DNA from 2 places in the Paenibacillus sp. FSL R5-0914 genome. Region 1 is predicted to be linked to the other one. Evidence: a T-box and tRNA genes for the amino acid it is inferred to sense, from the RefSeq annotation. Region 1 holds a T-box; the other holds one or more tRNA genes.
What was found. The T-box of region 1 lies ahead of trpS (tryptophan--tRNA ligase). A T-box ahead of a tRNA ligase gene usually reads a tRNA of that ligase, here a tRNA-Trp.
Positions count from the first base shown of each region.

Region 1 (16,278 bases):
TCCTTCGGATTGAACCAATCTCCACTGCTAGCCCAAGTCGGATCCAGCGGAATCCAAGCTTGCCGATCACTTATATATACTTCATTCCAAGCATGTGCACCATATCCGCCACGCCCATCATAACCCTGACCTGTTACAACCCGTACCTGCAAGCCCTGTGAACGAGCCATCACAGCGTACAGTCGGGCATAGTCTATACACACCCCTTGCCGAGTGTCGAATGTATCCTGTGGTGTCTGTTCATGCCAGACCCTGTTTTGCAAATAATTGTCAGCCTTAGCATAATCGTAAGTCACGCGTGTACCTACCCAATCATAGAGAAGTCTCGCTTTTTTCTCTTCTTCTTGTGCTTGTCCAACAATGTCTTCTGCTGCTCCTATAATATCCTGAGGAATTTCATGATCGATAACCTCATATTTTCTGCGAAGGATATCATTCATCTCTGCTGCAACGGTCTTTGTCAGAATAGGAAGTTTCTTCTGCACAGTCTCACCAACAATAGGTTCAAATACAGCAGCAGCGCTCTGACTATAGATTGGAGAGGACTCCACATAACGACTAAATCCACTCTCCGGATTTAATCCAACACAGATGAAAAGAGCGAGAACAATTACCAGACTACGCATTAAGCCGATAATTAATCCAACCATTGCTCCTCCCATACGGCTTACCTGCGTAATCTTTCTGTCTTTAAACTTCTTAGTACGCCGCAATTGTGGAAAAGGAAGCAACATGGATAACAGTCCTAAGAGCATACGAATTAACAGATAAGAAATCAGGAGTAACAATAGAAATCGAACTAGCGGTGATTCTGATAACACAGACACCGCCGTATAATAAATTTGCTGCCACTGTGTAAGCTTCGTATCAGGAAGACTAATACCCAATGCCCAAGTCTCTACATAGGGATTGAGGTAGGCCGCAGCTGGGATAGCTAATACCAAAGATGCTATAGTAAATAATCCTGTTCCCAGCAGCCCAAATAATCTTCCGGTAGCGCTTGAGAAACCTCTGCTCCAGCCTTGCAATAGAGAGAAGACTACAACCAGCAGGAGGGCGATGGAGATGATATTAGCATCACTCACACTAGTCATCCATCCGTTTATCATATCCGCTCTCTCCTTTCAGTCGCGTGCTTGCTCGCTTGTTATATTTTTGAGTCCAAGCCTGTTATTGATGTTTTCGGGCTTCCTCTATAAATGTTTTTGTCGTATCTGTAACACTCCACTTTCCAAGACTCACACCACGGAAAGTAACCTCTACTTTATCTTCACCCGCTGCGCCCTTCACTTCAATATTCGGCGTTGTAATCGTAAAGGTCCCGTCTCCATTTGAAGTGTACTTCGCATCCTGCGCTTCTTTAAGCATAACCTCTTGCGCTTCCTTCTTCAGCGTGCTTACCGTTCCATCTGCCACCTTATTCACAGCGTTACCAATTTGGTCCATTGTAACACCACTATAGATGAACAAACCTACAACGATCACAATGACAATCGCCCATTTCAGAACGGTTTTAACCAAATTAACAACCGCAAACAGCAGGACAAGCGCAATTACAATAACTAGCCAATTTTCCCTTATAAACTGTGACCATACCTCTGGATCCATCAATCTCACAACACCCCTATCGCCTAGTTTCGTCCCAAGGATTCTCTCTTCCCATAGACATAACGCCAATATTAATTATTATACATGAATACCCATCATAATTCATGGTTCCACCCTCCGTAAAAGGTATACCTACTAGCGGAATTAAAAAAGCGGTATAAGCCCTCTCTGTCCCACGTAAAGTACAAGTAGTGCTTAAGAATTGGTTCTTCATTATTACGCCGTCCTGCATTCACTTGTGCTGTAGGTGGCTCTCGGAGGTGTTTCCCTGTGAAAACTGCGCTGTGGCTATACTTATTTCTCTTTTTGGCGTTCTTCGATTTACATGCTCAGTATCCCGTCCTTACGCCCTTTGCCATCTCTCTTGGTGCGGGACCCACCTTTATTGGCTGGATGATGGGCATGTACTCGTTGACCCACCTTCCCGGCAATCTGCTTGCAGGCGTACTCGTCGATCGTAATGGCTCCCGCCGCTACATCGTCTTCAGCCTTGTCGCAGCGGGAGCTATCCTACTGCTGCAAGCTCATGTACAGCTTCCATGGCATCTGCTAATGCTAAGAGCAGCAAGTGGATTCGTGCTCGCTTTCCTCTCTCCAGCCTGTATGACGTTACTCGCTTCTTTGTCATCGGATGCCACAGAGCAGGGTAAATATATGTCCGGACATGGTATCGTTCATACGTTAGCTTCAGTTGTATCGCCTGCTGCAGGAGCTTTTATCGTAGCAAAAGCCGGCTACTCTGGCACCTTCACCACACTTGGATGGCTCCTTATCGCAACAGGAATCATGGCTTTTTTTAGTGTACCTGCGCCTTCGAGACATATATTAAAGCCGCTAAGCTCAGCGCCATCAGCATTAAAAGTTCCAGATAAACCTTCTATACCAACGAAAGATGATGAACTGGTATCCAAACGGTATTACCTTTTACCTTTTTTCGTTTCCTGTTCACAAGGCGTTCTCTTTTTCGAGCTCCCACTATCTCAAACAGGGAGCAACAGTATTCTTTCCACTGGTATACTACTGTCACTCCTCAGTTTAGGTGCTTTGGTAACGCTCAGCATGCTCTTCCTGAACCGTCTTTCTCCGGGGGGAAGAATAGCAGCGGCATTACTGGGAATGGCCATCAGCTTCTTTGCACTCGCTTCATTTCACAGGATTCCGACTGCTGCGATTCTTTTTATGCTCGGCGCAGCCAAAGGAGTGTTGTTTCCTGCAATGGCATCACTCTTTATTAGTCTCGGTGGCCCTGGGCGAATGGGTCGGACTTTCTCCATGCAGTCGATAGCCATGTCACTTGGTGCATTCGCTGGGCCCGTGGCTGCTGGACAGCTAAGGTCCTTCGTTTCTCCTTACTTCATAGCCTTTCTACTACTAATGGTAGCATTGCTTCTTCTTCCACCTAAAAACACTGGTAAACTATCGAACCTCACTTCCAAATGGAACGGGCGAGCCGCATGATTCTTTGCTTTTACGACATTTCCCGGGGAATGAAGACTTTCTTGCAGAAACAGTTGTTAAAAATGACGATCCTTCGGTAAACTATAATGAGCCTGAAGCTTAGACCCATTCCCGGAGGTGATTGTCAGCTAATGTCCATAACGATTATTGTCGAAGGTAAGAACGATCGCAGCAGATTACGGCGCGTGCTGGTACCGGAAGTAGAAATCCTATGTACCTTTGGTACATTAAATACACTAAAATTAGAATCCCTCCGGCAACAAGTAGGAGATGGAGAAGTATACCTTTATTTGGATAACGATAGCTCTGGCAAAAAAATACGCAGTGTGCTCCGGGATGCCTTCCCTGATGCCGATCATATTTATACTCGTCGCGGATATGCTGGTGTGGAAGGTACGCCTGATGAATACAACATCACTCAGCTCGAAAAAGCCGGATTAGAAGATTTCATCATCTACCCTGAACCACTTCCATTTTAGCTGAAACAAGTATAAGGATAATGTATAGCATGAAACTTATACTATCGTATATTTAAAAAAACGCCTTTTTCGTTATCCGCTCAATAAAGAGGGATTCGAAAAAGGCGTTTTTAATGTTTGATATTCTATTCCCGAGCCAATTTCGTCAGCTGATCGGCAAGAAATTCAGGAGTTACGTTCTCCGTATCTCCTGCGTCATACAATGCACGAAGTTGATTGTCTCGGTCAACTAACGCTATACGGTTGGCATGTACGAAATTTTCTTTGGAATTCCCTGCGATTAGTACTTTAAAAGAATCCGTCGCTAACTTACGAACTTCTTCCTGATCCCCCCGCAAGAAATACCATCCATCATAATTCGCCTGAAACCGGTCTGCAAAAGCCTTAATAGCTTCCCGAGTATCATTCTTCGGATCAAAAGAGATAGAGACAAAACCCGTATCTTTACCAAAACTGCCATCCTCGACCAGAATCTTCTGTGTCTGAGATAACAAAAACGTAGTTATAGGACATACATCCGGACACTGTGTAAAAAAGAAGTATACCAGCCGTGCTTTACCTTGTGTATCAGCCAGAGTAACCTGGTCTCCATTCACATTTTCAAGAGAAAAGTCCTGCACTTCTCCGATTACTGGCAATTTTTCTTTTCCTAAATTCAAAGAGTTAATTGCCAGATAACCAGCCATAATCAAAGCAAGTATTAGCAGAAGCCAAGTCCATTTATAACGCTTAAAGGTTTGCACGGACACGTATACCCTCCCTCTTCTTAACCGTGAATCGTATTCAATACAAGTACGATCAAACTAACTGTCAGGTAGTTAATGGAGAAGAGGAAATTCTTCTTCGCCCAGACTTCATCATCTTTAGCCTTAAAGCCCATCAAGGTCAATACTAACCAAGCCAAGGACAACGCTGATGAAATGATTAGAAAAAATATGCCTGCGTAATCATAGGCGTACATTAACACTGGAATAGGCAGCAAAAGGGCTACATAAGGAATCATCTGAAACTTCGTACGTCGCGTTCCTTTAACTACAGGTAGTAATGGAAATCCTGCCGCTCTATATTCTTCTTTACGTCTAATGCCCAACGCCCAGAAGTGAGGGGGTTGCCATAGAAACAACATGGCAAAGATCAGCCAAGCGCCTAGATCAACCGTTCCTGAAACCGCAACATAACCAATTACCGGGGGCATTGCTCCAGAAATCGCACCTACGGAGGTGCTCCATGTTGATGTCCGCTTCAACCAAAGCGTGTATACTACTACGTAAACGAACATGCCAACAATTCCAAACAGACCGGCAAGCATACCTGAAAAAGCAAACAGCACGATCAAACCTGCAATACCAAGCCCAATGGCGTATAATAATACAGTGTTTGGTTTCAGTCGTCCTGTAGGAAGCCCCCGTTCACGGGTTCTTTCCATCTTCATGTCCAGATCCCGGTCGAAATAGTTATTAAAAACGCAGGCTGAAGCCATAACCAGCATTGTACCGAGCAGAGTCAGAACTAATCTGCCGTAATGAACATCCCAACCCGAGGCCAGCCAATATCCCGCAAAGGCCGCAATAAGGTTAGATCGGATAATACCGGGTTTTGTTACTGCAATGAAATCACGCCAGCTAGCACCTTCCGGTGGAGATTTTGCAGACATGGCTGCAGAGTCGGAAGAAGCTTGAAATGTTATATGATTGTCCACACCTAATGATCCTCCTTCTAAACGAACATGTAACGTTCTAACCGAAGTTTTTTTAACTTCGCTGTTAACTTTATCATAACAAACCCGTGAAGACTTTGACAGTCATGGAACAGTAAGTTCATGAATTCGACAATTACGTGACAATATTTATTTTGTATTTATTTCAATCCCCTTAATAACCAGAGCTGTATTTGGGTAATTATTAAATAGAGAACTTCCGAACAACAAAGGAGAACTGACCAATGGATACTGCTACACATTTAGTTATGGGCCTAGGCTTAGCTGGGCTTTCCTTCGTTGATCCCATCGTTGCTTCTGATCCGAAACTGGCCGGGGCTGTTATGCTGGCAACAGTGCTCGCCTCTCAGGCTCCTGATGCCGATACTGCGCTTCGACTGAAGGACAATGCAATGTATATTCGAAATCACCGAGGAATCACACATTCCCTACCCTTTCTAATTCTGTGGCCCGCGCTGATTTCCTTCGTGTTAGGGCCCTTATTTGGTTTTACTGATTTCCAAGCTCTAAGCCATATTGCGCTCTGGAGCTTCATTGGTGTAGGTGTTCACGTATTTTCTGATCTATTTAATACCTATGGCACTCAGGCTGCACGTCCATTCACGGAGAAATGGATTGCATGGAACATCATCCACATTTTTGATCCATTTATATTTGGTAGCCATATCGCAGCCATCCTTCTCTGGATCACCGGTATCGTTCCACCGCAACCTTTATTTATTACGCTGTATGCCTGTACTATTCTTTATTATATTTGGAGAACCGTCGTTCACGCACGTCTCACGCGTAATATTAAGCTTAAGGATTTACATCATAGTGCCGGCGAACGTTATATTGTAATCCCTACAATTTCACTAAAGCGCTGGAACGTAGTAAAAGTGAAAAAAGATGGTAGCTATGATGTTGGGCAGTTAGTCAATAACCGACTGGAATGGTTCAAACATGCTGTATGCTCGACTCATCCCGCTGTGGAGATATCCAAGTCGCACCCTGATATTCAGTCCTTTCTATACTTCACCTCTTATGCAGTAGCCGAAGTCGAGGAACTTCCTTCAGGATATATGGTTCGCTGGGGGGACGTACGTTATTTACATCGCAAACAATACCCATTTGTGGCTGTATTAGTGATGGACAATCAATATCGACCTTTAAATACTTATGTAGGTTGGCTTAGCAGCGAGAAGCTCGACAAACGATTTTCCATTGACCCTGGTTCTTTACGATGAAACTGTAGACTTACGCAGAGATCTATTCTATAATCACAAAAAATCCCGGAGTATTATCATCATACTCCGGGATTCATTTTAGCAGACATAGAAAGGAAGGCTCTCTTAATGGGTAAAGGACTTTCACTTTGGTTCGCTTGTTCTTCTATTCTTATTCTTACTGCCGCTTCAATCGCGATCAGTTATAGCTTTTGGTTGGCACTTCTGCTCGGATTTCTCTGTGTTATGAATATTGGCTGGGGATTTATCCTCAAGGCCAAGATCAGACGCAAACAGGAAAGCCTAAGCGTTGATTAGATTAACGAGCTGGCAGAAATCCCATTCGCTCTTTAACTCCATTCAGCGTCTCTGTTGCAACAATGCGCGCACGATCAGCACCTTCTGCAAGAATATCTGTGATCGCACCCGAGCTACGAATTTCATTATATCTTTGTTGTAAAGGCTCAAGCGTAGTTACAACCACTTCAGCAAGATCTTTCTTAAAGCCGCCATACATTTGCCCTTCATAACGATCGGCAATTTGCCCCAGTGTCATTCCAGAACATTCGGAATAAATACTCATCAAATTACTGATCTCTGGCTTATTAGCTGGATCAAAAATTACTTCACGTCCTGAATCAGTCGTTGCACGGCTGATTTTTTTACGGATTACGTCCGGTGAATCTAACAGAGCAATGTAGCTGCCTGCGTTAGCACTGCTCTTGCTCATTTTTTTGGTGCCATCATCCAGAGACATAATACGTGCACCCACCTCTGGAATGTACGGCTCCGGAATGGTAAAGAATTCGCCAAAACGATTATTGAAGCGGCCAGCTAAATCACGAGTCAGCTCCAAATGTTGTTTCTGATCTTCTCCAACTGGCACAAGATCCGCATTATAAACAAGAATATCTGCTGCCATCAAGGAAGGATAGACGAATAAACCAGCGCCAACAGAATCTTTACCTGATGATTTATCTTTAAACTGGGTCATACGCTCCAGCTCGCCCATTGCTGTAAGTGTCGTCATGATCCAGCCCAGTTCAGCGTGTTGTGGCACGTGCGACTGCATATAGACATTAGAACGTGCAGGATCAATTCCTGCTGCAATAAAGAGGGCCGCTACGGACTCTGACTGCTCACGAAGTGCCGCAGGATCTTGTGCTACAGTGATTGCATGCATATCGACAACCATAAAGAAACATTGATGATCATCTTGCAGCTTCACAAAATTTTTCAGTGCTCCAATGTAGTTCCCCAGTGTAAGTGAACCGCTTGGCTGAATGCCTGACATTACTTTTTTCATAATATAGACCTCCGTTTGATGTCATTTCTAAGTTTCCGAGAACGCAAAAAAAGCCCCATCCGCAAGGGACGTGAGACCGTGGTGCCACCCTTATTCGCTGCTTAATCTTGTTTAGACAAGAAGAAAACAGCCTTAGTCTTCCGTTAACGGGGAAGATCCGGCCGGTCTACTAGGGCATTTAGCTCCCGTTCAAGCTCGGCGCTCAGGGGTCCATTCATCAGGTTTGTCCTACCGGTTCGCATCAACCACCGGCTTTCTGAAGGTGCAATACCTGCCTACTTGTCCCCGTCATCACATTATCATCATGAATTAATGCCTTCATCATAGAACCATAAAGAGAAGTTGTCAAATCACTTAACCACTACCGTATAAATCTGTTATGATAAGGTTATCCATGTTCTATTCGATTACAGTTACGATAAAGGAGCATATCTCATGAAACAGGTGACCAAAGGGCAGTGGGGCGGTTATGATACTTATATTTTGCACAGCCGTGAACTGGAAGTCACGCTTTTGCCGCGACTAGGAAATAACGTGATTTCATTGTTTGATGTCAAGAAACAACGGGAAATTCTACGGCGGCCTGATGAAAGCGATCAAGCTTTCTTTATGCAAAAACCTTACCATTTTGGCATGCCGCTATTAATTCCACCCGGAAGAATTCGCAAGGGCCAATTTCAGTTCGAGGGTACAAGTTATCAATTTGACCAGAATACCGCTAATGACAATCATATTCATGGTCTACACCGAACTCAGGCTTGGTGTGTCAGCGATATTGAAGAAGATGAGGATGGTTGCGCGGTCACTACTGAATTCCGAACGGAAGATGATCCTCACTGGATGGAGCAATTCCCTATCCCACTTAAATTCGAAATGACGTTTAGGCTTCAGGAAGCCCGATTTACCCAAACTTTAAAGGTTACAAATCTTGGAGATCATCGAATTCCTTTTGGGATCGGTTATCACACCTGGTTTATGATTGATGGAGAACCTGAGCGCTGGAATCTTAAGCTCCCAGTAAATAGTATTTATGAACTGAACGATGAATTGCTCCCTAGCGGCAATCTGATTCCACTTGGTGATCTGGAAGCCTTGAACACCGGAATGAACATGCAGGGAACTAATTTTGATACTGCTCTACGTATTGGAGAAAAACAGCCTGTAGAAGCCTTATTATTACGCGATGATGGTTATGGCCTTCGTTATACTGCTGACGAGAATCTATTCCGTCACTGGGTGCTATATACCAAAGGACCGGCTGATCAATTTCTGTGTATTGAGCCCTATACATGGCTCGCGAATGCACCGAATGTATCCGAGGATGCTTCCTTCACAGGTCTTTTAACGGTAGAACCCGGTCAGAGTCAGAATCTATCCACCGTGCTGGAAATGATCTATCCTGAGATTTAAAGCAGATATACATTATATCGGTCTTGCCTTGCGATTACGTAAGGGAAGACCGATTTTTTTGTGTAATCCCTAGTAATAAAGGATTTCTATCCTCACTTTTATTTCACTAATAATTACCATCCTTAAAACCTTTCGAAGTGATGCATGAATTAACCTCTTAGCGCTCATACTATCTTCACAACGGGCGAAGGAGGTGACACACATGGGTCAAGCAGGTCAAGGTCGTAGCAGCCGTTCCAATAACCTGGTCGTTCCTCAAGCAACTGCGGCATTGCAACAGTTGAAATATGAAGCAGCACAGGAGCTTGGAGTAACGATCCCAGCTGACGGTTATTACGGGAACTACACTTCTCGCGAAACTGGTTCTCTGGGCGGTTACATCACTAAACGTCTAGTACAACTGGCAGAACAACAACTGTCTGGTCGTCAGTAACAACGTTATCTTAAGTGTTTTATCCGGCTAGGGCGATATCAAGCATAAAGCCTAAAGTCGAGTAGCTTTCGAGCCCTCTCACACTTCTTTCTGAAGCTGTGGGAGGGTTTTTGATTTTCACAATTATTGAAATTTTATGTAAACAACGCTTAACCAAAAAACTGTTCGGAACTTTCAGCAAAGGCATTACGAGGTGATCGAATCATTAGATTCGCCATATTATAATTGGACTCCAATGTAGCATCTACAATCACCATTCCCTGTCTAATGGCGAATTCATAAGAAATCTCACCATGCGTCCAACGCCGCTTGTATTTCAGGCTTTCCAGTGCCATTAGTCGAAAAGAAGACTGTTGTCCATCTGTCATCCCTTCTTTTGCATCAGTGAATCCCCCGCTTCGCCCAAAAAGAGGATTATGTCGTATCCCGAATTTTCCGATCATGTTATTTCGTATTTGCACAAAAACCGTACCAGAAGTTAATCCCGATAATTCTTCCTGCAGCTCCTTAAACACCATATCCATCTGTCTCGCTAATGATAATTGTTCCGTCTTAAGCATTACTTCTCCTCCTAAAAGTTTTGTGAGCATAGCTTGATTTGAGTGCACTTCGCAGAACTGACTTCGTAAGCGCTTGCTTATTTTTGTGAGTTCAGCCAAGTGGGACTCTAGCGTGCCTTATATAAGGCTTAAGACTCATTATAGGTTACTAACAAATGGCAAACAACATTATTCGGCAAAATTGGGTTATTATCCCTATAGATGCGCGAAATCCATAGATTAATCGCATATTTCTTTTTATAAATCGTGATTTTTCGACATTTTATCATTAAAAAAAGCCCCTGTATCAGGGACTTTTGCGTGTTCATGCTGAAAAATTGTTGTTTTTTCTACCGCTAAATTTGTCTTAGTTTAGACTTTTTCAAACTAATTGCTCCGTCATCTCCAAGAACTCATTAATGTCAGCTACAATCAGATCTGTAGCGCCTTGCCAGAAGTCCGGCTTCGTAAGATCCACACCCAGATGCTTAAGTACCAAATCCTCTAAAGTCATCACACCAGTATCTTGCAACAAGCTATCGTATTTGTCTGCAAAGGACGCTCCTTCTTGCAGAGCCAGTCGATACAAGCCTGTGCTGAACATGTAGCCAACGGTGTAAGGGAAGTTATAGAACGGCACATCTGTGATATAAAAATGCAGTTTAGAAGCCCAGAAATGAGGATGGTATTCCGAAAGCACCCCACAGAAGGCTTCCTTCTGTGCTTCCACCATCAATTCAGACAGCTCCTCAGCATTTACAAGGCCTTCCTTACGTTTCTCATAAAAACGAGTCTCGAATAAGAACCGAGCGTGAATGTTCATAAAGAAAGCTACGCTGTTTTGAATTTTCGTTTCAAGCAACGCCAGTTTCTCTTCAGCGTTGCCAGCGGCTTTAACCTGAGCGTCAGATACAATGACCTCTGCGAAGGTTGAAGCAGTCTCTGCAACGTTCATAGCGTAGTTCTGATTAAATACAGGTTGATCATCCAGCAAGTAAGAATGATAAGCATGTCCCAGCTCATGTGCCAAGGTTGAAACATTGGAAGTTGTACCGCTATAAGTCATGAAAATCCGCGATTCCTTACTCTCAGGGAAGGATGTACAGAAACCTCCAGGACGTTTTCCCGGACGATCCTCAACCTCAATCCAGTTATTATCAAAAGCACGCTCTGCAAACTCTGCCATCTTCGGACTAAATTTGCGGAACTGGGTAACGATATCTTTAGCGGCCTGATCATATGGGATTTTACCTGAAGATTTACCCACTGGCGCTTCGACATCTACCCAGGAAAGAGCATCCAGTCCAAGCAGCTTAGCTTTACGCTGAAGATAGGTCACGAGTGCAGGCTTGCTATTCGTAATCACGTCCCACATCGCATTCAAAGTATCTTGTGACATACGATTGATGCTTAGCGGATCTTTCAGAATATCTTCCCAACCTCTTCCTTTATAGAGCTTCAGACGGAAGCCTGCTAAGTGATTCAAGGTATCCGCACAGTTATCTGCTGCTTCGGTCCATGCTTCTTCCCATTTATGGAACATGGATTGACGTACTTTCGGATCTGGATCATCCAGCTTGTTAAAAGCTTGACCTGCGGAGAGCAGCTTTGTTCCTTCTTCATCCTCAAATGGGATCTTAATCGAGCTTACAATCGTATCATAGTGCCCGCTCCATCCATGATATCCGTCAACGGCTAGTTCTAGCGCTAAGCTTTCCAACTCTGGACTCATCTTCTCACGGGCCAAGTCACGGCTCTCGCTCAGCACGAACGTTAATGGAGCAATCTCCGGACGTGCCATCCACTCTGCCCATACCTTGTCTGTAGTCTGACGAAGCACATTACTGAATTGTGAGCTAATGCCTTCGAATCCGGCACGCATACTTGTCACTCGAGCCGCCAGTCTTACCGCACCTTTGTCCATTTGATTCTGAGCGCCCAGACAGTCTGCGAAGGAAGAGACCTCCACAAGTCTTCCTGAACAGCTCTGAAGCAGTTCTATAACCTCGTCCAGCGCCTTTGTAGATTCAACATCCGTTGGAGCTACAGCATTCTTCACCAGACCCTGTAAGGCTGCAATATCTTGTTCAAGATTCTTTAAAAAGCTTTCTAACTCAGTAGAGGACGATCCTCCAGGAAATATGGAATCAAGTTCCCAAGTCAGTGATAATGGTTGTTTCATGTCTTCTCACCATTCCTTTGCTCTCATTTCGTTTTCTTTGTAATTGAATTAACACCGTGGTAAAGTGAATAACGATACCGGAACATTCATAGCCGATAAACTTTAGGAGGGCATCCATATGAAGCCACTACAAATTTCACCGGAAACAGCCATAACGTTATCCAAGCAACTAGGCGTTCCACTGGAACACTTGATGCATATGCCCCAACATATTTTGCTACAAAAAATAGCTGAGCTATCCAAAAAGCAGAATTCACCGCAAGCTGAGGATGGAAATGAAGAGTCTCCTTCTGGGAAGGATTCACAATGATTCCTTTTAGTCATACCTGGCCTTATGACATTATTTTAGGCGATATGTATGTGCAGTATTGCCCGTTCTGCAACTCGGAGAATGTTCTTCTCCCTATGAAGCCAAAAGAGTTGCAAATCGTTCGTGACGGCAAGAAAAAACTACTTGTCTTCCCATGTTGCAGCGCCAGTCCCACAGTTGTAGATAACGACGGAGATTACCTCCTATTCGATCGGGCAGTCCGATAAATAGAAGGTCATCTAAATCCCAATCTTACCATTTTTATAAAGCGCAGACGAGAGCATTACTCTCTTCTGCGCTTTTTGTTGTTCGTGAAGCTTTAAGAACCTGAAGGCAATCCATCGGCATCAATATCTACAGCTTCGCCGCGCATTTGCTCTCTTAGCACAACCCACTGCTCCCTGGCAGCTCGAATCATCGCAGCATCCATAATCTTCTGATCATTAATCAGGCGTGAGAACCACATTACAGCCACAGAGAACTCTCCGATGCGCCGGTTAAGTTCGCCGATAAGATACATGAGCCGGGCATCATTGCCAGCTATTCCGTCTTTTTCGTATACCTTCACATATTCAGCTAATGAATAGCGCAAAAAGCGTTGTTCCTGTTCCGTATTCCCTTGATATCGATACAACCAGGCAATGTGATGAAGCAGACTTGCAATAATTCGATCCTTATCGTTAATACTTTGAGCGCATAAAAGCGCCAGTTTATAGGTCTCAAGTGCAGTTTCCCAGCTTCGTTTATCCCCAAAGTCACGGCTCTTCCATCGTTTTCCTACCTGTTCATTAAATGCTTTTCGCTGCAGATCCGTCAGCTTGTCCGCTGAATTTTCTGTAGAGGCAAACCCACAACTCGGGCAGACACGTACAACATAATAATCCGGATTCTCGTTTTTGTAATATGCGCAAAAATCAGCATCGCGGCGGATAGCCTTTTTTAGGCTAGGGCGTACGCGAGAGGTTGAAAATTCATGTTCACAATTGCAACATTTGACCTTAATAGAATATAGGGGTATTAACTCTGGCAAGTACTCTCATTCCTTTCAGGATCAACCTGTCCCTTATTATTCCTGGGGCATGTTAACAAAATGATGTGCGGGACCTGCAAGACGGCTAAGCACGAACGAACGTAGCGGCTCTTCTACGCCGGTCTCCTCAAGCGCCTCTTTCATACACTGCAACCATTCTTCAGCACGTTCTGGAGTAATGGGAATATGCATATGCCTTGCTCTCATCATGGGATGTCCATGCAGTTCTGAATACAATGGGCCACCGCCAAAAAACTGTGTCAGGAATTGATACTGCTTCTCCAGAACAGGAGAAATGTCTTCAGGAAATAACGGACCCAGCTGCGGATGAAGCTGCACTTTGGCATAGAACACTTCCACCAAACGATGTAGCGCCTCAGCTCCTCCTAGGTTCTCATATATACTCTCATTTGGATTCATTGAGGTTACCAGCTCTCTTCCATATTAATGAAACGTTTCTTACTTTATTATACCAAAAAAAAGCACGGCTCGGATATCCGTCGAAAGTGCCCCTAAACGGCAGAAAAAAGACGCTAAACTATAGTTTAGCGCCTGGAGGTTATTGTCAGTAGGTCCGAAATTCTTCATCACCTGAAGGGACGAGAGAGACCCGGATCACATATACAAAAGCACAAACGAGAACTCCGGCTACAACGCTCATCGCCATCACTCCATCCCATTTATTCTTGTAACAGAGGGTGCATTTCTTATTTACATAATATCATATTCCGAACGAAAAAGCACCGAATTATGTAACCGCTTCCTTTATTTTTTTTGTGCTGTTTGTCCTTCTTTTCGCATACATCTAACCATAGATCAGGAGGCGTTAATTATGACTTTTAAAAAGATTGGCGGCCCACTGCTGGGATTAACATTGGCAGGCTGTATGCTGCTGATGTTGCTTCATCCGGAGGCATCCCTTGGCGCAGCCTTACGAGGCCTGGCCATCTGGTGGGATGTGTTATTCCCCTCCCTATTTCCATTCTTCGTCATATCCGAAATCATGCTAGGCCTAGGGATCGTTCATCTCTTCGGTGCACTGCTCGATCCATTGATGCGCCCTCTTTTTGGTATACCAGGTAGCGGCGGGTTTGTCGCTGCGATGGGATATGTATCAGGATATCCTGTTGGCGCTAAATTAACCGCTAAGCTGCGGGAACAGAATCTGATTAGCAGAGTAGAGGGCGAACGATTAGTCGCTTTCACAACCTCCTCTGACCCAATCTTTCTGTTAGGTGCAGTATCCGTTGGTTTCTTTCGAGACGCATCGTTGGGGCTCATCCTAGCCCTCGCCCACTATGGGAGCGGTTTGATTGTTGGCTTGCTAATGTCGTTCCATGGACGCAAAGAACAGAGATCCCCCTCCCAAGACCCATCCATAACTAGTTCTACTGCCCTCTCTGTTCCAGCCAAAAAAGGTTTTGGAAGAATCCATGCAGCACTTCTTGCCATGGAGGAGGCTCGGCGCAAAGATGGACGGAGCTTTGGGGAGCTATTAAAGGGAGCAATCCAGTCCTCGCTAAAGCTTATTATTGTCGTAGGCGGTTTGGTTGTATTCTTCAATGTGCTAATGGAACTGCTAGCCCGTGCCGGTATCCTATCCTCCCTTTTTAACATGACCGGACATCTTGTGTCCCTTGTAGGTGGTCCTCCAGAACTAGCTCAGGCTCTCATTAGCGGATTCTTTGAGGTGACAATCGGTGCCCGTTCAGCAGGTGAAGCCGCAGCTTCCATCCCGCTTCAGTTCAAGGTAGCGGCAGCTGCCTTCATTCTCTCTTGGGGCGGATTATCTGTACATGCCCAGGTGGCAAGTATTCTGAACGGTACCGGGCTGCGGTATCTGCCATTTTTGACTGCACGGCTAATTCACGCCATACTCGCATCAGGATTGGTCTTGCTGCTCTGGAACCCTGTGATGAACACAGGGCTGTCTACCACATGGGTATCATTACCAGCCTCTGCTGCCTTTACTCCTTCTGCCTCAGGGATCACGGCAAGCCTCGCCCTGCTGAGTCTATTATTAACTGCTGCAATTCTAGTCTCACTGCTTATCCCTGTATTCATGACAATGATTCGATGGGTACGGCGAAGTTGATTAACATATTGTGTTCCGGGTCAAGATTGATTATGATCGGTGTATGACTGAATTATACAAAAGGAGCCTGTACATCTTGAGATATTATGTTCTGGACCGCGGTGATGAACTATCAATCAAACTTGCCGAGCAGTTTCACAAGCTGGCGGCGGAGCGGGACCTGCAACTGGATGCCGAGTCTCCCGAAATCGTCATCTCTATTGGCGGAGACGGCACAATGCTGCACGCTTTTCATACCTTTATCGATCAAATCCCCAATCTAGCCTTCGTAGGTGTGCACACAGGACACTTAGGCTTCTATGCGGACTGGCAAGCGGAAGAGCTACCCACCTTAATCGACTACATGTGCGGAACCGAGGATTCTGAGCCTCAGAAACCTCGTATCGTGAAATATCCGTTGCTTGAGCTGGAAATTCACAAGAAATCCGGTTCTTCGTCCCACATTGCCCTAAATGAATTTACCCTTAAAGGGGTAGATGGAACTATAATGATTCAAGTTGACATCA
Region 1 is NZ_JBBORH010000001.1:1,969,386-1,985,663, reverse strand. Features, by position in the region: gene MKX60_RS08750 (transglutaminase domain-containing protein) at 1-1,109, opposite strand, end outside; gene MKX60_RS08745 (hypothetical protein) at 1,171-1,608, opposite strand; gene MKX60_RS08740 (MFS transporter) at 1,879-3,066, shown strand; gene MKX60_RS08735 (DNA primase) at 3,198-3,545, shown strand; gene MKX60_RS08730 (SCO family protein) at 3,671-4,294, opposite strand; gene cyoE (heme o synthase) at 4,312-5,244, opposite strand; gene MKX60_RS08720 (metal-dependent hydrolase) at 5,487-6,488, shown strand; gene MKX60_RS08715 (hypothetical protein) at 6,597-6,785, shown strand; gene trpS (tryptophan--tRNA ligase) at 6,787-7,773, opposite strand; T-box leader at 7,835-8,074, opposite strand; gene MKX60_RS08705 (aldose 1-epimerase) at 8,209-9,183, shown strand; gene MKX60_RS08700 (alpha/beta-type small acid-soluble spore protein) at 9,386-9,616, shown strand; gene MKX60_RS08695 (O-methyltransferase) at 9,766-10,176, opposite strand; gene MKX60_RS08690 (M3 family oligoendopeptidase) at 10,538-12,337, opposite strand; gene MKX60_RS08685 (YycC family protein) at 12,456-12,647, shown strand; gene MKX60_RS08680 (hypothetical protein) at 12,644-12,874, shown strand; gene MKX60_RS08675 (DUF2225 domain-containing protein) at 12,967-13,677, opposite strand; gene MKX60_RS08670 (globin domain-containing protein) at 13,714-14,097, opposite strand; gene ylbJ (sporulation integral membrane protein YlbJ) at 14,510-15,772, shown strand; gene MKX60_RS08660 (NAD kinase) at 15,849-16,278, shown strand, end outside.

Region 2 (16,278 bases), 140 kb from region 1:
AGCAATGGCAACAATGGATAACGGAACCGTGGCAGCCATTGTTCCAATCGCAGTTCCGACGAGGAAACGAGTGACCGGAATGAGTGCAACCACAAGCAGCAGGAATGGAAATGAACGGATAATATTTACGATGCTGTTGAGTACCAGTGACAATGTTTTATTCTCATAGAGCTGCCCTTTTCGGCAAAAAAACAACAACGTCCCGAGTGGAAGCCCCAGCAGCAGTGCGGCACCAACAGAAATACCGACCATTATAAAAGTTTCTCCGATCGATTCCCACATCTGTGCCTGATATTGAAGTACACTATCAAACATGCGTTTCCCCCGCTTTACCCAGAATTTGATCCCGGTAAGATCCAGTACGGACTGCAGCAGGCCGGAAATCACCATCTTGGCGTGAGAATGAATCTACGATTCGGCCATTTTCCATCACCGATACGTGAGTGCATATGCTTTTGACAACATCCATCTCATGCGTAACAATCACTACCGTAACCCCAAGGCCCCCATTAATATGCTTCAGGACGTCTAGAATATCCGCAGTTGTTCCTGGATCTAGTGAGGATGTTGGTTCGTCACATAGCAATAGTCCTGGACTGTTCGAAAGCGCCCGGGCGATCGCCACACGTTGTCGCTGTCCTCCACTTAGCTGTGCGGGATATTGCTCTGCCTTATCAGCCAATCCGACAAAATCGAGACATTCCTTCACCCGCTTCATCCGTTCACGCTTCGGCACCCCCGCCAGTTCCAGAGGGATCGAAATGTTGCGGCTTACCGTGACGTTATTGACCAGATTAAATTGCTGAAAAATCATCCCAATCTTTTCCCTAGCTTTCCGTAGCTGTTTACTCGGCATTTCGGTTAAATTATGCCCTTCTACGGTAACTGTCCCTTGATCCGGCTTTTCCAGCAGATTAATCAATCGTAGCAGCGTGGATTTCCCTGCCCCGCTTTCACCAATAATCCCGTGAATCGATCCCTTCTTCACATCAAGCGATACATCATCTACCGCCTGATATGTGCCGTCCTTCAGCTTGAATCCTTTACTCACCCGACTCAGCGATAGGATTGCAAACTCCCCCTTCCTTTCCGTTTATTCTGAAACCTTCTAAGCCAAGGTTTGTACTATAATTATTTAAAAACTGTTTTACTAAAAATCTCTTTAAATAATAAGGCATTTTATGTTCTGTGTCATCATTTTTATTTTAATAATATATCAGATTAAAAGGATTAAAGAATAAAAGCCCATTATATCGGACTATTTTCACGTGCTTATCTCCCAATAAATGACTGAGCTTAATCCCTCTTCAAATCAGGATTCTCCTGTTACCTAACTCCTAAACCCGCTGTTACATCTATTTCAAGAACTAGATCGCCACGAAAAAAAAAGGATGTCTAAGCTCGATAGCTTAAGACATCCTTTCATTCTTTTCGTAATCCTTGATCTAAGACTTTTCGCCAAGCTCTCCTCGAATCTTCAAGAAGACCTGATAGCTGCGCTCCGCGCATTCCGAAATCGCTATCGGATGAAAACCAGGTAGATCCGCATATAGCGTATCATGGAGCGGTTCAATCCACGAAGCCGGCAACACACTTGCTCCAAGCTTCGCTCCCATAATAGAACCCACTGTAGCACCATTACAGTCTGTATCCATTCCTCCGTAAACGGATGTAACGACCGCTTTTTCAAAATCATTCCCGCCATAGACCAGCGAAGCAGCTACAAGAGCAGCATTATTATTGGTGTGCACCGCATCATAGTGGCTGAATGTATCCCAAATCTTACTTACCAACTCACGCTCACTTTTGGCCTTCTGCGCAATATCTATACCTCGTAGAACGTCACTTGCCAGGCGACTAGTACTAGGGATCTCACTAAGACCAATCTCAAGAATACGCTCGTTATCTTTTTCAGCAAAAGCAGCCGAAATCATCGCCGCATTAAACATCTCACCATAGATTCCGTTCTTCACATGTGAAAAAGAAGCATCGCGCCAGCCTAACTCCGCTGCAAGCTCAGGATGGCCTGCTGCACCATAAGCCAGTCCATCTGCGCGTATAGCCGCACCAATCCACTCCCGGTATGGATTTAAGTGCATCCGCACTCTTTCCTGCCGCGCCAGCCAATCCGCAGGCTTCTCACCATGCAGATGAGACGTTTCCTGCGCAAAATTCATATACGACTGTGTCTCTGCCGTACATACCTGGGCGTATGTCAGATGTTTATGCCAGAGCTTCCCGATATCCCAAGAATCCCAGCTCAGCCCCTTTTGCTCCAGCAGCATAAGGCCTAGAACCGTGTAACGAATATCATCATCGCTCTCCATAAACTTAATAGTCTCGCTGGTACTCGCATACGTCCAATCACTTAAACCAAGACCATATTCTGCCTCTGCCCGTGAATGCCCAGGCGTATAGCCAGTAATAGGCCATGCATCGGCACCCCGGAACCACAGCTCAATATTCTCCCAGCCCGGACGTCCATCTTTACCGTAGAGGTAGTCCCAATACTCCAATGGTTTGCCAAGTGCGCAACCGACGCTTCTACCTAGCCAAGCTCCGTAGAACTTATCTCTCCATTCTGCTTCGCTCCAGTCAGCCTCAAGCTTGCGTGGACCTTCTGGACGAAGACGACGAATCTCCTCCAGTGAAGACGGCTCTTCATAAGGAAAGTCCTCAGCAACCGTGAGCTCCATCAACTCGTTGTATACCTGCATCAGCTTAATCTCATCGGCACCTGCAGCAGCTAGTTTATCCGCGAAGCCTTCAATCTTGCAGCCTTCTTCTCCACGCTGAACCAATTCAAACTGAACCGTCTCCTGAAGTCTCTCCCATCCTGCCATAGGTTAGTTCCCTTCAGCCGCAAGCAGCTCTTGATCTAGCTTTTCCAGTGAATCAAAAATCAACTTCATAAATGCTTCCCGGTCTACTCCCACCAGGACTTCTACATTCGCTGGGCGATCCGTCTTCTTTCGTTTGTCTGCAACCGTCATTCCCCGCGTCAGCTTACCTTCTGTCTCTACCGTTACATATAGATGCTCGGATTCAAACAGTTCTGGGTGCAAGAGCCAAGCTACGGCGCATGGATCATGCAGTGCACTACCGACATAGCCCATTTTCTTTCCGAAGATCGAATAGAAATCTAACAGTTCTCCGACCATAGTGGACACTGGCCCACGCTCTTTCAATGCTACGATCTCATCTTCGAAAATGGCTGCCTTATCGGTCACATCCAGACCACTCATGGTAATCGGAATACCCGATTCAAACACGATACGAGCAGCTTCAGGATCTACATAGATGTTAAACTCCGCAGTAGAGGTTACATTTCCATAAGAAATTCCTCCGCCCATCAGTGAAATCTTTTCAATTCTTTCCTTAATCTCTGGATAAGCAGTGATTAGCAGGGCGATATTTGTTAAAGGAGCCATCGGTACGAGCGTAATCTTCTCCTCCGAAGAACGGATAATATTCAGCATGAATTCCACAGCGCCTTCTTCTACAGGCCGGAATTTACTTGGTGGCAATAGTGGGCCGTCCATGCCAGATTCACCATGCGCTTCCTCACCTGTAACAAGCTTGCCGAACAGCGGACCTGCAGCCCCTTTGGCTACAGGAATATCAGCATTCACAAAGCTGATCACTTTAAGTGCGTTTTCTGTGATTTTATCGAGGATCTGATTTCCACCAACCGTTGTAATCCCGCGCAGATCCAGCTTCTCCGAATTTGCTATTGCAAGCAGGATAGCGATTGCGTCATCATGCCCTGGATCGCAGTCAATAATAATAGGTGTTCGCATAGTCATTCACTCCTTAGTTGTATAAATCCTCGTTACTCTTATCGCTATTTCACTAGCGGGCTTTTAAGTTTTTTATTCTTTTTCCGTGTCTCAGATACGGCATAGATCACTAGTCCAATTACCGTTGCTACATAAGGAAGCGTCGCGATCAGTTCTGCAGGAATCTTCAAGACCTGTAGCGCATTCGACAAGGCGTCTGCCGTACCAAATAATAGAGAGGTCAGCGCCGTACCCACTGTCGTACTTCTCCCCATAGACTCTGCGGCAATCGCAATCCAGCCCCGACCAGCGATCATATCGCGAGTGAACAGTGACAGGTAACCCATCGACATGTAAGCTCCACCCAAACCAGCGAAAAATCCACTAAGCAGCAAAGCCATATACTGTATTTTCACAACACTTACTCCCACAGATTGAGCCGCATGTGGATTTTCACCCACTGAACGAATGCGCAGACCAAGCGGTGTACGGTTTAAGAGATAGTAGACAACAAACACAGCAATAATAGATACATACGTCAAAATGTGATGTCCTGATAGAATAGGCCCCAGCATTGGAATGTCCTTCAGTAAAGGAATCTCTACACTAGGTAGCACTTTACTCGCCAGAGAAGTAGAAGAACCCTTGTCTCCACTCAGCAGATAAAGAATAAACACGGTTCCTCCTGAAGCGAACATATTAATAGCTACACCGCCGAGAATAATATGTGTTTTAAATTTCAGTGTGAAAAAAGCTAATATTCCAGCGATCAGTGTTCCGGACATCACAGCCCCAAGTAAACCTACCCACGCACTATGCGTGTAGCTGCTTACAATGACACCGGCTAACGCCGCGACAAGCATGATGCCTTCCATACCAATGTTGATGATGCCAGCCCTATTAGAGATTAACGCTCCCAAAGCGGCGAATAGAATCGGTGTCGTCACTCGAAGAACAGAAAACGCAAAGTCAGTCGTAAAAATTACATCAAACAAGCTGTTCACGCTTCCTTCGCCTCCTTCAAGAGCATCCGATTTTTCCAGAACTTCAGAAATTGCTCAGCCGAAATCAGAAGAATGATAATCGCCTGTATAATAGAAATCATCTCTGAAGGTACATCCGATAGACGTGCCATCATGTCGGCTCCGATCCGGATATATGCAAGGAACAATGCAGCGCCGATTACGGATAGCGGATTATTCTTGGCTAACATCGCTACAAGAGCACCATCTAAGCCATAACCTGGTAACGATGTCCATTGGAATCGATTGTACATCCCTAGCACTTCTACGGAACCACCCATTCCCGCGATAAAACCAGCAATCAAGTGAACCAGTATAATAACCTTCGCGGTCTTCATGCCTGAATAACGTGCAAAGTTCCGGTTGATGCCTGTCATTCGCAGCTCATATCCCCATTTAGTCTTGTATAGGAATAAATGCGCTGCAATAATAAGCACGATAACGATAATAAGTCCGGTATGAATACGGGTGCCAGGTACCATTTTACTCAGCAGTGCCGTTTTCTCGAATTTGTAGGATACATTGGCAAATGCTTTTGCATCACGTAAGTGATAGTTCAGTAGATATAAACCTACTCCAAACAAAATATTATTGAACATCAAGGATGTAACCAGCTCATTAGCATTCCATTTGGCTTTGAGGATCCCGGGTATTGCCGAGAGCAACGCACCAACAATAGAACCCGCAGCAATAGCTACGATCGGATGAAGCCACCCATCCAGCGTTAAATGAATAGCCAACACGGAAGTTACGACACCGGAGAAATAGAAAATCCCTTCAGCTCCCAAATTGAACATATTTGCCCGGAACAACAAGGAAACTGCTAGCCCAGTGAACATGAGCGGAATGGCCATCTCAATCACATTACCGATATGACCTTTACTGGATAGCGGCTCAAATAGGAATATCCCAATCGTCTTCACCGGCTGATTGCTGACCAATGAGATGATCAGAAAAGCAATAGCGAGTGCAATTACGATTACTGCCGATGTTCGAATGTATTCAAAATATTTTACTTTAAACATGATTTACGGCCCTCCTGATTTGCTCCTCGTCCTGTCGATGAATCCCTAGCATATAAAGCCCTAATTCTTCTTCACTAACCTTGGAAGGCTCCTCGAAAAAGGCAACAATCTTTCCTTCATACATCACTAGTAGACTATCGCTGATCTCCAAGATCTCATTTAAGTCTGCTGACACTAGCAAAATAGCGCAATCGTCTGAGCGCAGCTCCAACAGCTTTTGATGTATGAACTGCGCCGCGCCTATATCCACGCCCCTTGTCGGCTGCTCTGCAATTAGCAGTTGCGGTTCTGTAGAACACTCTCTAGCTACGACAACCTTCTGCATGTTACCACCTGATAACATACCTATTGGCTGAGAAGGTCCCGAACAGCGGACTTTAAATTCTTCTACAAGTGATACTGCAAGCTTGGCAATTCGTGATCCATTTAAAAAGGGACCTTTATTCATAGCTTTTGTACGATACTGAGTGGACAGCAGATTATCCGCTATGCTCGCATCACTGGCTATCCCTTGATGCATCCGATCCTCTGGGATATAGGAAACGCCTAGCTTACGAATATCTAAAATATCCGATTCACGAATATCTTTTCCCTTCACTAGCACAGAGCCTTGGCTTGAGACCCCTCTTAGGCTACCCGTAAGAGCCTCAATGAGCTGTGTCTGCCCATTCCCTTCTACACCAGCAATCCCGATAATTTGTCCCCCGCGTACTGCAAAGTTGATATCTGTTAGCAACGCTTTGCCGTGTGCATCATTTACACCTAAGCCCTGCACAGTGAGTACCGGTTCCCCAATAGACAGAATCTCCTTGTCATATTTCAACACGACGTCTCTGCCCACCATAAGGCGTGAGATTTCTTGCTCCGTAACGTCCTTCGTTTGGAAGACACCTTCACTACGTCCACTACGCATGATCGTAATTCTGTCACAGATCGCTTTAACTTCTTTCAACTTGTGTGAAATAAAAACAATCGTATGACCCTGCTCTCTTAACTGCTTAAGCTCCCGGAACAATTCCTCTGTTTCCTGTGGGGTCAACACTGCGGTCGGCTCATCCAGAACGAGGATTTTTGCACCACGCAGCAGCGCCTTCAGAATTTCAACCTTTTGCTTCATACCAACCGTGAGATCCTCCACTTTTGCTTTTGGATCCACTGCCAGATTGTATTTCTTCGCAGTCTCTTCGGTCATGCGTACAGCTTCTGCATAATTGATGCCGACGCCCTTACGAGGTTCCATGCCCAGCACCATGTTCTCTGCTACTGTAAAAGAAGGGACCAGCATAAAATGCTGGTGAACCATACCAATCCCTCTATCAATGGCATCCTGAGCAGATTGCAGCTTCACTTTTTCACCCTTGATAAAGATTTCACCTTCACTAGGCTCTTCCATGCCGAACATGATCTTCATTAAAGTTGATTTACCAGCGCCGTTCTCGCCCGCAATCGCATGAATTTCTCCCTCACGTAAAGAAAAATGCACGTCTTTATTTGCAACGACACCATTGGGATACACCTTGGTAATTCCCCGCATTTCCAGCAGAGCTTTGTTCATAGGTCTCAACGCCTTTCGACTTGGAGGTCTGCAAAAATATACAGCTGGAATTCTTCTAAAAGAAGAATCTCCAACTGTAGGTTTATCACTTTATAGCTATACTTAAGGCTTAACTGCGTTACGAATGGCTTCTACTTCAGAGGTTTCCATTCCCATCGCGTTATCTACTGTAATTTCTTTATTGATCAGCTTTTGCTTCACTTCTTCAACTTTAGCCTGAAGATCGGCAGGAAAGATATTTTTATAGATTTCATTCTCTGCAATGCCTACACCATCATCTACAAAGCTCAACACATCACGTTTACCCATCTCAAGTGTACCGTCTTGTAATCTCTTCACGGCACCCAGAATAGCACTATCAATCTTTTTAATAGAAGAAGTAACGATCAAGTTTGCTTTTTCGCTATCTGTATCGTTAAGCAACATCGCCTGATCGGAGTCTACACCGATAGCATATTTCTTCTTCTCCTTAGCTGCGTCAAAGATTCCAAGACCTGTGCCCCCAGCCACGTTAAAAATAACGTCCACACCGGAGTTATATTGAATCAGCGAAAGCTCCTTGCCTTTAGCCGGGTTAACGAAATCACCAGCATATGATACTGCGACCTTCACATCAGGATCAACATATTGAGCGCCCTGAATGTAGCCTACCAAGAAAGCGTTAATTCCTGGAATGTCCATGCCGCCTACAAAACCGATCACATTCTCAGGATTAGCATTTTCCATATCCGATTGTGTAGCTAGCGCCGCTACAGCACCTGCTAGAAAAGATACTTCATTTGTTGCATAAGACATGTTGTACATATTCTCTGGTGCTTCATCTATATCGGTATCATAGTTAATGAACTTTTTGTCAGGATATAATTCAGCCGTTGCATTAAACATCTCTGTAATTTCCGATCCGCCAGAAATAATAACATCCCAGTCCTCAGCGGCGATATCGTTAAACGTAGGCTCCCATTTCGTTTTATCGACACCCATTTCTACAACTTTTGTTTCTGCACCCAGCTCATCCTTAACCTTTTGCAAACCGCTATTCGCAGAGTCAAAGAAAGATTTATCTCCAAGCGTTCCTGGAATCAGAAGTACAACTTTGAGTTTATCCCCTGAACCTGTTTCTCCACCTTCAGCTGCGTTAGATCCTGCATTCGCGGAAGATCCATTACTCGACGTATTATTTCCACAGGCTGTGACCATTACCATTACTACTAGTAACAACAAAGAAAGAACTTTCTTATTCATTTTTCTATTCCCCCTATTTATAGTTGGTTAGTAATTTGAGAGATTCTCCTTCTTAGTCCGTTGTATATTTCACGATTTAGATGGAAACTCTCATTTTTCATGTAACATTGTCAAAAATTTAATGATTTTAACGAATACACTCAAAAAAAGAGAGAAAATTATAATTTTTACGAATAATCCGACTAATTTCCGAACGAGATGGCCAGTCAGGTTGCTAATCTTCGGATTTCTTGATACGATCATATCAAATATTAATGAAAATAATTATATGATTTCGGTCATAATTTTGTGCGATTCGGCTAAAACATAATTATTGGAGGCTCATCATGGATCGTGTTCTATATATTGTAAATGCAGCACATGAGGTTAATACCTATATTCCACCACACCAGCATGAATGTTATGAACTAGTCTATTATTTAAACGGATTAGGAACTACCAATGTAGGTTCGCGAAGTTATCATTTTCGTTCTTCTTCATTCGCGCTGATACCACCCAATCATAAACATGACGAGAATCATCGCGAGGATGCTACTATACTATTTGTAGGCTTCCATTCAAATCACCCAAATATGGAGAATTTGCAAGGCGTATATGAAGATGATAAAGACCATACTGTTCTACAGATCTTGCTTCGAATGAAAGCAGAGTTTACGCGCAAACAAGATGGATTCTCTGAACTATTGAACCTTCAAATGAGCGAAATCACTGTTCATCTGATACGGCTTCTTAGCGCCTCTGGGTTTCAATCACCAACGGAAGACAGAGTCCAATATGTTCTAAACTATATGAATGAGCATTACCGCCATAAGCTATCGGTCGCAACACTTTCAGAGATGTCTGGATACAGCTATGATCGTTTCCGCCATTTATTTAAAGAGCGATTCGGTTCTTCACCTCTGCGCTATCTACTATTGAAACGTCTGGATTATGCAAAGTCTCTCTTGCAACATACCCAAATGCATATCTCTGAAGTATCAGCTGCTGCTGGGTTTGTGAATGACGCCCAATTCTGCAATATGTTTAAACGTGAAATTGGTCTCACCCCACGAGCATTCCGACTAAGCAGTCAATAAAACAACATTCCACACAAAAAGGCCGTTGATTAGAGACGCCTCTAATTCAACGGCTTAAGAATAAAAGCTCAAAGACAAAGAAAAAAGGTTTGTAAAGTTGCTTGTATAAGCAACTTTACAAACCTTTTTGATATACCGGCGAGAGGACTCGAACCTCCACGGTTTCCCTCTCGATTTTGAGTCGAGCGCGTCTGCCATTCCGCCACGCCGGCACATATGAACTTAATGGAGGCGCCACCCAGATTTGAACTGGGGATAAAGCTTTTGCAGAGCTTTGCCTTACCACTTGGCTATGGCGCCATATGAAAACTTTGGAGCGGACGACGGGAATCGAACCCGCGACCCTCGCCTTGGCAAGGCGATGCTCTACCGCTGAGCCACGTCCGCATAAAATGGCTGGGGATATAGGATTTGAACCTATGCGTGACGGAGTCAAAGTCCGTTGCCTTACCGCTTGGCTAATCCCCAATAACATTTTAAAATAAAAGGGGCGACTGATGGGTCTCGAACCCACGAATGCCGGAACCACAATCCGGTGCGTTAACCACTTCGCCACAATCGCCATATTAAACTAATATTGTTGCTGTTCTTCTTAAAGTAAATGGGGCGACCGATGGGACTTGAACCCACGAATGCCGGATCCACAAACCGGTGCGTTAACCCCTTCGCCACGACCGCCATATTAAACTTTAGAGAAAGACTTTAGATAAAGATTGGCAGGGGCAGCAGGAATTGAACCCACACCAACGGTTTTGGAGACCGTTGTTCTACCTTTAAACTATGCCCCTAAAAAAATGGTGGGGGATGATGGATTCGAACCACCGAACACGTACGTGAGCAGATTTACAGTCTGATGCGTTTGGCCACTTCGCTAATCCCCCAAAGATGGTGCCGGCGAGAGGACTTGAACCCCCAACCTACTGATTACAAGTCAGTTGCTCTACCAATTGAGCTACACCGGCATATTAAGTTGTATACTATATGGTGGCTCGAGACGGATTCGAACCGCCGACACGAGGATTTTCAGTCCTCTGCTCTACCGACTGAGCTATCGAGCCAAGAAAATGGCGGAACCGACGAGATTCGAACTCGCGATCTCCTGCGTGACAGGCAGGCATGTTAGGCCAACTACACCACGGTTCCAAAAGATATAATTACTTGATGAAAATTGGTTGCGGGGGCAGGATTTGAACCTGCGGCCTTCGGGTTATGAGCCCGACGAGCTACCGGGCTGCTCCACCCCGCGTCGTTCTTAAATGAATATGGTGGAGGCTGAGGGGATCGAACCCCCGACCCTCTGCTTGTAAGGCAGATGCTCTCCCAGCTGAGCTAAGCCTCCGTAAACAACAATTGTTATTGTACCAAAGTCCACTATGTAAAATCAAGTGAAAATTTGGTGACCCGTATGGGATTCGAACCCATGTTACCTCCGTGAAAGGGAGGTGTCTTAACCCCTTGACCAACGGGCCATACTAAGTAAAATTTGTGGCGGAGAGAGAGGGATTCGAACCCTCGAGACGCTTGTGGCGCCTACACGATTTCCAATCGTGCTCCTTCGGCCAAACTCGGACACCTCTCCATATGGCTCCCCGAACAGGACTCGAACCTGTGACAACTCGATTAACAGTCGAGTGCTCTACCAACTGAGCTATCAGGGAATATTCATACCAGGCTTGATGCCTGAAAACTGAATCCGAATTGAATTTGCGTTTTAAGTATAGGATAAGCCCTCGACCGATTAGTATTGGTCAGCTCCATGCATTACTGCACTTCCACCTCCAACCTATCTACCTCGTCGTCTTCAAGGGGTCTTACTAATTGGGAAATCTCATCTTGAGGGGGGCTTCACGCTTAGATGCTTTCAGCGCTTATCCCGTCCGTACGTAGCTACCCAGCCATGCTTCTGGCGAAACAACTGGTGCACCAGCGGTACGTCCATCCCGGTCCTCTCGTACTAAGGACAGCTCCTCTCAAATTTCCTGCGCCCACGACAGATAGGGACCGAACTGTCTCACGACGTTCTGAACCCAGCTCGCGTACCGCTTTAATGGGCGAACAGCCCAACCCTTGGGACCTACTTCAGCCCCAGGATGCGATGAGCCGACATCGAGGTGCCAAACCTCCCCGTCGATGTGGACTCTTGGGGGAGATAAGCCTGTTATCCCCAGGGTAGCTTTTATCCGTTGAGCGATGGCCCTTCCATGCGGTACCACCGGATCACTAAGTCCGACTTTCGTCCCTGCTCGACTTGTAGGTCTCGCAGTCAAGCTCCCTTATGCCTTTGCACTCTTCGAATGATTTCCAACCATTCTGAGGGAACCTTGGAACGCCTCCGTTACTCTTTAGGAGGCGACCGCCCCAGTCAAACTGCCCGCCTGACACGGTCCCCGTACCCGATTAGGGTACTAGGTTAGAACCTAGATACGATCAGGGTGGTATCCCAACGGCGCCTCCACCGAAGCTTGCGCTCCGATTTCTACGGCTCCCACCTATCCTGTACAGATCGTACCCAAATTCAATATCAAGCTGCAGTAAAGCTCCATGGGGTCTTTCCGTCTTGTCGCGGGTAACCTGCATCTTCACAGGTATTAAAATTTCACCGGATCTCTCGTTGAGACAGCGCCCAAGTCGTTACGCCATTCGTGCGGGTCAGAATTTACCTGACAAGGAATTTCGCTACCTTAGGACCGTTATAGTTACGGCCGCCGTTTACTGGGGCTTCGGTTCATAGCTTCGGGTTACCCCTAACCACTCCCCTTAACCTTCCAGCACCGGGCAGGCGTCAGCCCGTATACTTCGCCTTGCGGCTTCGCACAGACCTGTGTTTTTGCTAAACAGTCGCTTGGGCCTTTTCACTGCGGCCCCCTCGTGCTATTCACACTACCGGGGCACCCCTTCTCCCGAAGTTACGGGGTCATTTTGCCGAGTTCCTTAACGAGAGTTCTTCCGCGCGCCTTAGAATTCTCTTCTCGCCTACCTGTGTCGGTTTGCGGTACGGGCACCTTCTCCTGGCTAGAGGCTTTTCTTGGCAGTGTGAGATCATGACCTTCGCTACTGTAATTTTCGCTCCCCATCACAGCCCAGCCTTAACGATGTGCGGATTTGCCTACACATCAGCCTCACTGCTTAGACGGACATATCCATCAGTCCGCGTCACTACCCTCCTGCGTCACCCCATCGCTCATAGCGGATTACGGTGGTACAGTAATTTCAAACTGTTGTCCTTCGACTACGCCTTTCGGCCTCGCCTTAGGTCCCGACTTACCCTGAGCGGACGAGCCTTCCTCAGGAAACCTTGGGCTTTCGGCGGATCAGATTCTCACTGATCTTTTCGTTACTCATACCGGCATTCTCACTTGTATGCTGTCCAGCGCTCCTTACGGTACACCTTCAACCCACATACAACGCTCCCCTACCCCAGATACATACGTATCTAGCCATAGCTTCGGTGGTGTGTTTAGCCCCGTTACATTTTCGGCGCAGAGTCACTCGACCAGTGAGCTATTACGCACTCTTTCAATGGTGGCTGCTTCTAAGCCAACATCCTGGTTGTCTGTGCAACTCCACATCCTTTCCCACTTAACACACACTTGGGGACCTTAGCTGATGGTCTGGGCTGTTTCCCTTTTGACAATGGATCTTAGCACTCACTGTCTGACTCCCGGCAATAAGTATATGGCATTCGGAGTTTGACTGAGCTTGGTAATCCTTGCGGACCCCGCACCCAATCAGTGCTCTACCTCCACTACTCTTATACCGAGGCTAGCCCTAAAGCTATTTCGGGGAGAACCAGCTATCTCCGAGTTCGATTGGAATTTCTCCGCTACCCCCACCTCATCCCCGCATTTTTCAACATGCGTGGGTTCGGGCCTCCAGTGCGTGTTACCGCACCTTCACCCTGGACAGGGGTAGATCACACGGTTTCGGGTCTACGTCCACATACTAAATCGCCCTATTCAGACTCGCTTTCGCTGCGGCTCCGTCTTCTCGACTTAACCTTGCATGTTAAACGTAACTCGCCGGTTCATTCTACAAAAGGCACGCCATCACCCATTAATAGGGCTCTGACTTTTTGTAAGCACACGGTTTCAGGTTCTATTTCACTCCCCTTCCGGGGTGCTTTTCACCTTTCCCTCACGGTACTGTTTCACTATCGGTCGCCAGGTAGTATTTAGCCTTAGCAGATGGTCCTGCTGGATTCATACGGGGTTTCACGTGCCCCGCACTACTCGGGATCCGTCTCGGAGAGAACACAGTTTAGGTTACAGGGCTTTTACCTCTATCGCGGGCCTTTCCAGACCTCTTCACCTACCATATTCCTTTGTAACTCCATGTGAGACGTCCCACAACCCCTAAGAGCAAGCTCTTAGGTTTAGGCTGTTCCGCGTTCGCTCGCCGCTACTGACGGAATCACTATTGTTTTCTCTTCCTCAGGGTACTTAGATGTTTCAGTTCCCCTGGTCTGCCTCTACATCTCCTATGTGTTCAGAGATGAGTAACTGCGAATTACCACAGCTGGGTTTCCCCATTCGGACACCCCCGGATCAAAGCTTGCTTACAGCTCCCCGAGGCAGTTTCGTTGTTCGCCACGTCCTTCGTCGGCTCCTGGCGCCTAGGCATCCTCCGTGTGCTCTTATTAGCTTAACCTTGATTTTTCCTAAGAAAAATCTCACTAATAACATTTACTTGTTTGCACAAGTTGCTAAAAGATGTTCTAAAACGCAAATTCGTTTCGGTATCCAGTTTTCAAGGATCAAGTCTTACTTGAGAGCTTAAACTCTCAAAACTGAGCAACGAGTGAGTAACAGGCCTAAACCTGAGATTTTGGAAGTTTAACTTCCGATTTGAATGTCTTCATTGCAGAAGACGATTCTCCATAGAAAGGAGGTGATCCAGCCGCACCTTCCGATACGGCTACCTTGTTACGACTTCACCCCAATCATCTACCCCACCTTCGGCGGCTGGCTCCCTTGCGGGTTACCCCACCGACTTCGGGTGTTGTAAACTCTCGTGGTGTGACGGGCGGTGTGTACAAGACCCGGGAACGTATTCACCGCGGCATGCTGATCCGCGATTACTAGCAATTCCGACTTCATGCAGGCGAGTTGCAGCCTGCAATCCGAACTGAGACCGGCTTTGATGGGATTGGCTTCACCTCGCGGTTTCGCTTCCCGTTGTACCGGCCATTGTAGTACGTGTGTAGCCCAGGTCATAAGGGGCATGATGATTTGACGTCATCCCCACCTTCCTCCGGTTTGTCACCGGCAGTCACTCTAGAGTGCCCAACATTACTTGCTGGCAACTAAAGTTAAGGGTTGCGCTCGTTGCGGGACTTAACCCAACATCTCACGACACGAGCTGACGACAACCATGCACCACCTGTCTCCTCTGTCCCGAAGGCCGCCACTATCTCTAGTGGATTCAGAGGGATGTCAAGACCTGGTAAGGTTCTTCGCGTTGCTTCGAATTAAACCACATACTCCACTGCTTGTGCGGGTCCCCGTCAATTCCTTTGAGTTTCAGTCTTGCGACCGTACTCCCCAGGCGGAGTGCTTACTGTGTTAACTTCGGCACCAAGGGTATCGAAACCCCTAACACCTAGCACTCATCGTTTACGGCGTGGACTACCAGGGTATCTAATCCTGTTTGCTCCCCACGCTTTCGCGCCTCAGCGTCAGTTACAGCCCAGAAAGTCGCCTTCGCCACTGGTGTTCCTCCACATATCTACGCATTTCACCGCTACACGTGGAATTCCACTTTCCTCTTCTGTACTCAAGTCACCCAGTTTCCAGTGCGACCTCAGGTTGAGCCCAAGGTTTAAACACCAGACTTAAATGACCGCCTGCGCGCGCTTTACGCCCAATAATTCCGGACAACGCTTGCCCCCTACGTATTACCGCGGCTGCTGGCACGTAGTTAGCCGGGGCTTTCTTCTCAGGTACCGTCACTCCGATAGCAGTTACTCTACCGGACGTTCTTCCCTGGCAACAGAGCTTTACGATCCGAAAACCTTCATCACTCACGCGGCGTTGCTCCGTCAGACTTTCGTCCATTGCGGAAGATTCCCTACTGCTGCCTCCCGTAGGAGTCTGGGCCGTGTCTCAGTCCCAGTGTGGCCGTTCACCCTCTCAGGTCGGCTACGCATCGTCGCCTTGGTGGGCCGTTACCCCACCAACTAGCTAATGCGCCGCAGGCCCATCCCTCAGTGACAGATTGCTCCGTCTTTCATTCTTTCTTCAGGAGAAAAAAGAAATTATCCGGTATTAGCTACCGTTTCCGGTAGTTATCCCAGTCTAAGGGGCAGGTTGCCTACGTGTTACTCACCCGTCCGCCGCTAAGTTATTTTGAAAGCAAGCTTTCAAAATAACTCCGCTCGACTTGCATGTATTAGGCACGCCGCCAGCGTTCGTCCTGAGCCAGGATCAAACTCTCCAATTAGTATTGAAAAGAGCGATATGCTCATTTTGAAACATCTGACGAGAAAATTAATTCTCTAATTTTGGATTTCACTTTCGTGATTTCCCACTCACTCGTTGTTCAGTTTTCAAAGATCAAGCTGTTTATTTCGTCGTTGTGTTG
Region 2 is NZ_JBBORH010000001.1:1,832,218-1,848,495, reverse strand. Features, by position in the region: gene MKX60_RS08225 (methionine ABC transporter permease) at 1-315, opposite strand, end outside; gene MKX60_RS08220 (methionine ABC transporter ATP-binding protein) at 308-1,069, opposite strand; gene MKX60_RS08215 (ADP-ribosylglycohydrolase family protein) at 1,446-2,843, opposite strand; gene MKX60_RS08210 (nucleoside hydrolase) at 2,847-3,800, opposite strand; gene MKX60_RS08205 (ABC transporter permease) at 3,845-4,783, opposite strand; gene MKX60_RS08200 (ABC transporter permease) at 4,780-5,826, opposite strand; gene MKX60_RS08195 (ABC transporter ATP-binding protein) at 5,819-7,381, opposite strand; gene MKX60_RS08190 (BMP family ABC transporter substrate-binding protein) at 7,484-8,623, opposite strand; gene MKX60_RS08185 (AraC family transcriptional regulator) at 8,950-9,699, shown strand; tRNA gene MKX60_RS08180 (tRNA-Leu) at 9,833-9,911, opposite strand; tRNA gene MKX60_RS08175 (tRNA-Cys) at 9,926-9,999, opposite strand; tRNA gene MKX60_RS08170 (tRNA-Gly) at 10,012-10,086, opposite strand; tRNA gene MKX60_RS08165 (tRNA-Gln) at 10,093-10,167, opposite strand; tRNA gene MKX60_RS08160 (tRNA-His) at 10,189-10,261, opposite strand; tRNA gene MKX60_RS08155 (tRNA-His) at 10,302-10,377, opposite strand; tRNA gene MKX60_RS08150 (tRNA-Trp) at 10,414-10,487, opposite strand; tRNA gene MKX60_RS08145 (tRNA-Tyr) at 10,495-10,580, opposite strand; tRNA gene MKX60_RS08140 (tRNA-Thr) at 10,586-10,661, opposite strand; tRNA gene MKX60_RS08135 (tRNA-Phe) at 10,682-10,757, opposite strand; tRNA gene MKX60_RS08130 (tRNA-Asp) at 10,765-10,842, opposite strand; tRNA gene MKX60_RS08125 (tRNA-Met) at 10,869-10,945, opposite strand; tRNA gene MKX60_RS08120 (tRNA-Val) at 10,963-11,038, opposite strand; tRNA gene MKX60_RS08115 (tRNA-Glu) at 11,094-11,168, opposite strand; tRNA gene MKX60_RS08110 (tRNA-Ser) at 11,186-11,278, opposite strand; tRNA gene MKX60_RS08105 (tRNA-Asn) at 11,282-11,357, opposite strand; rRNA gene MKX60_RS08100 (23S ribosomal RNA) at 11,418-14,346, opposite strand; rRNA gene MKX60_RS08095 (16S ribosomal RNA) at 14,580-16,137, opposite strand.
Region 2: it has a tRNA-Trp gene. The T-box ahead of trpS (tryptophan--tRNA ligase) is inferred to sense a tRNA for this amino acid. The anticodon was not compared.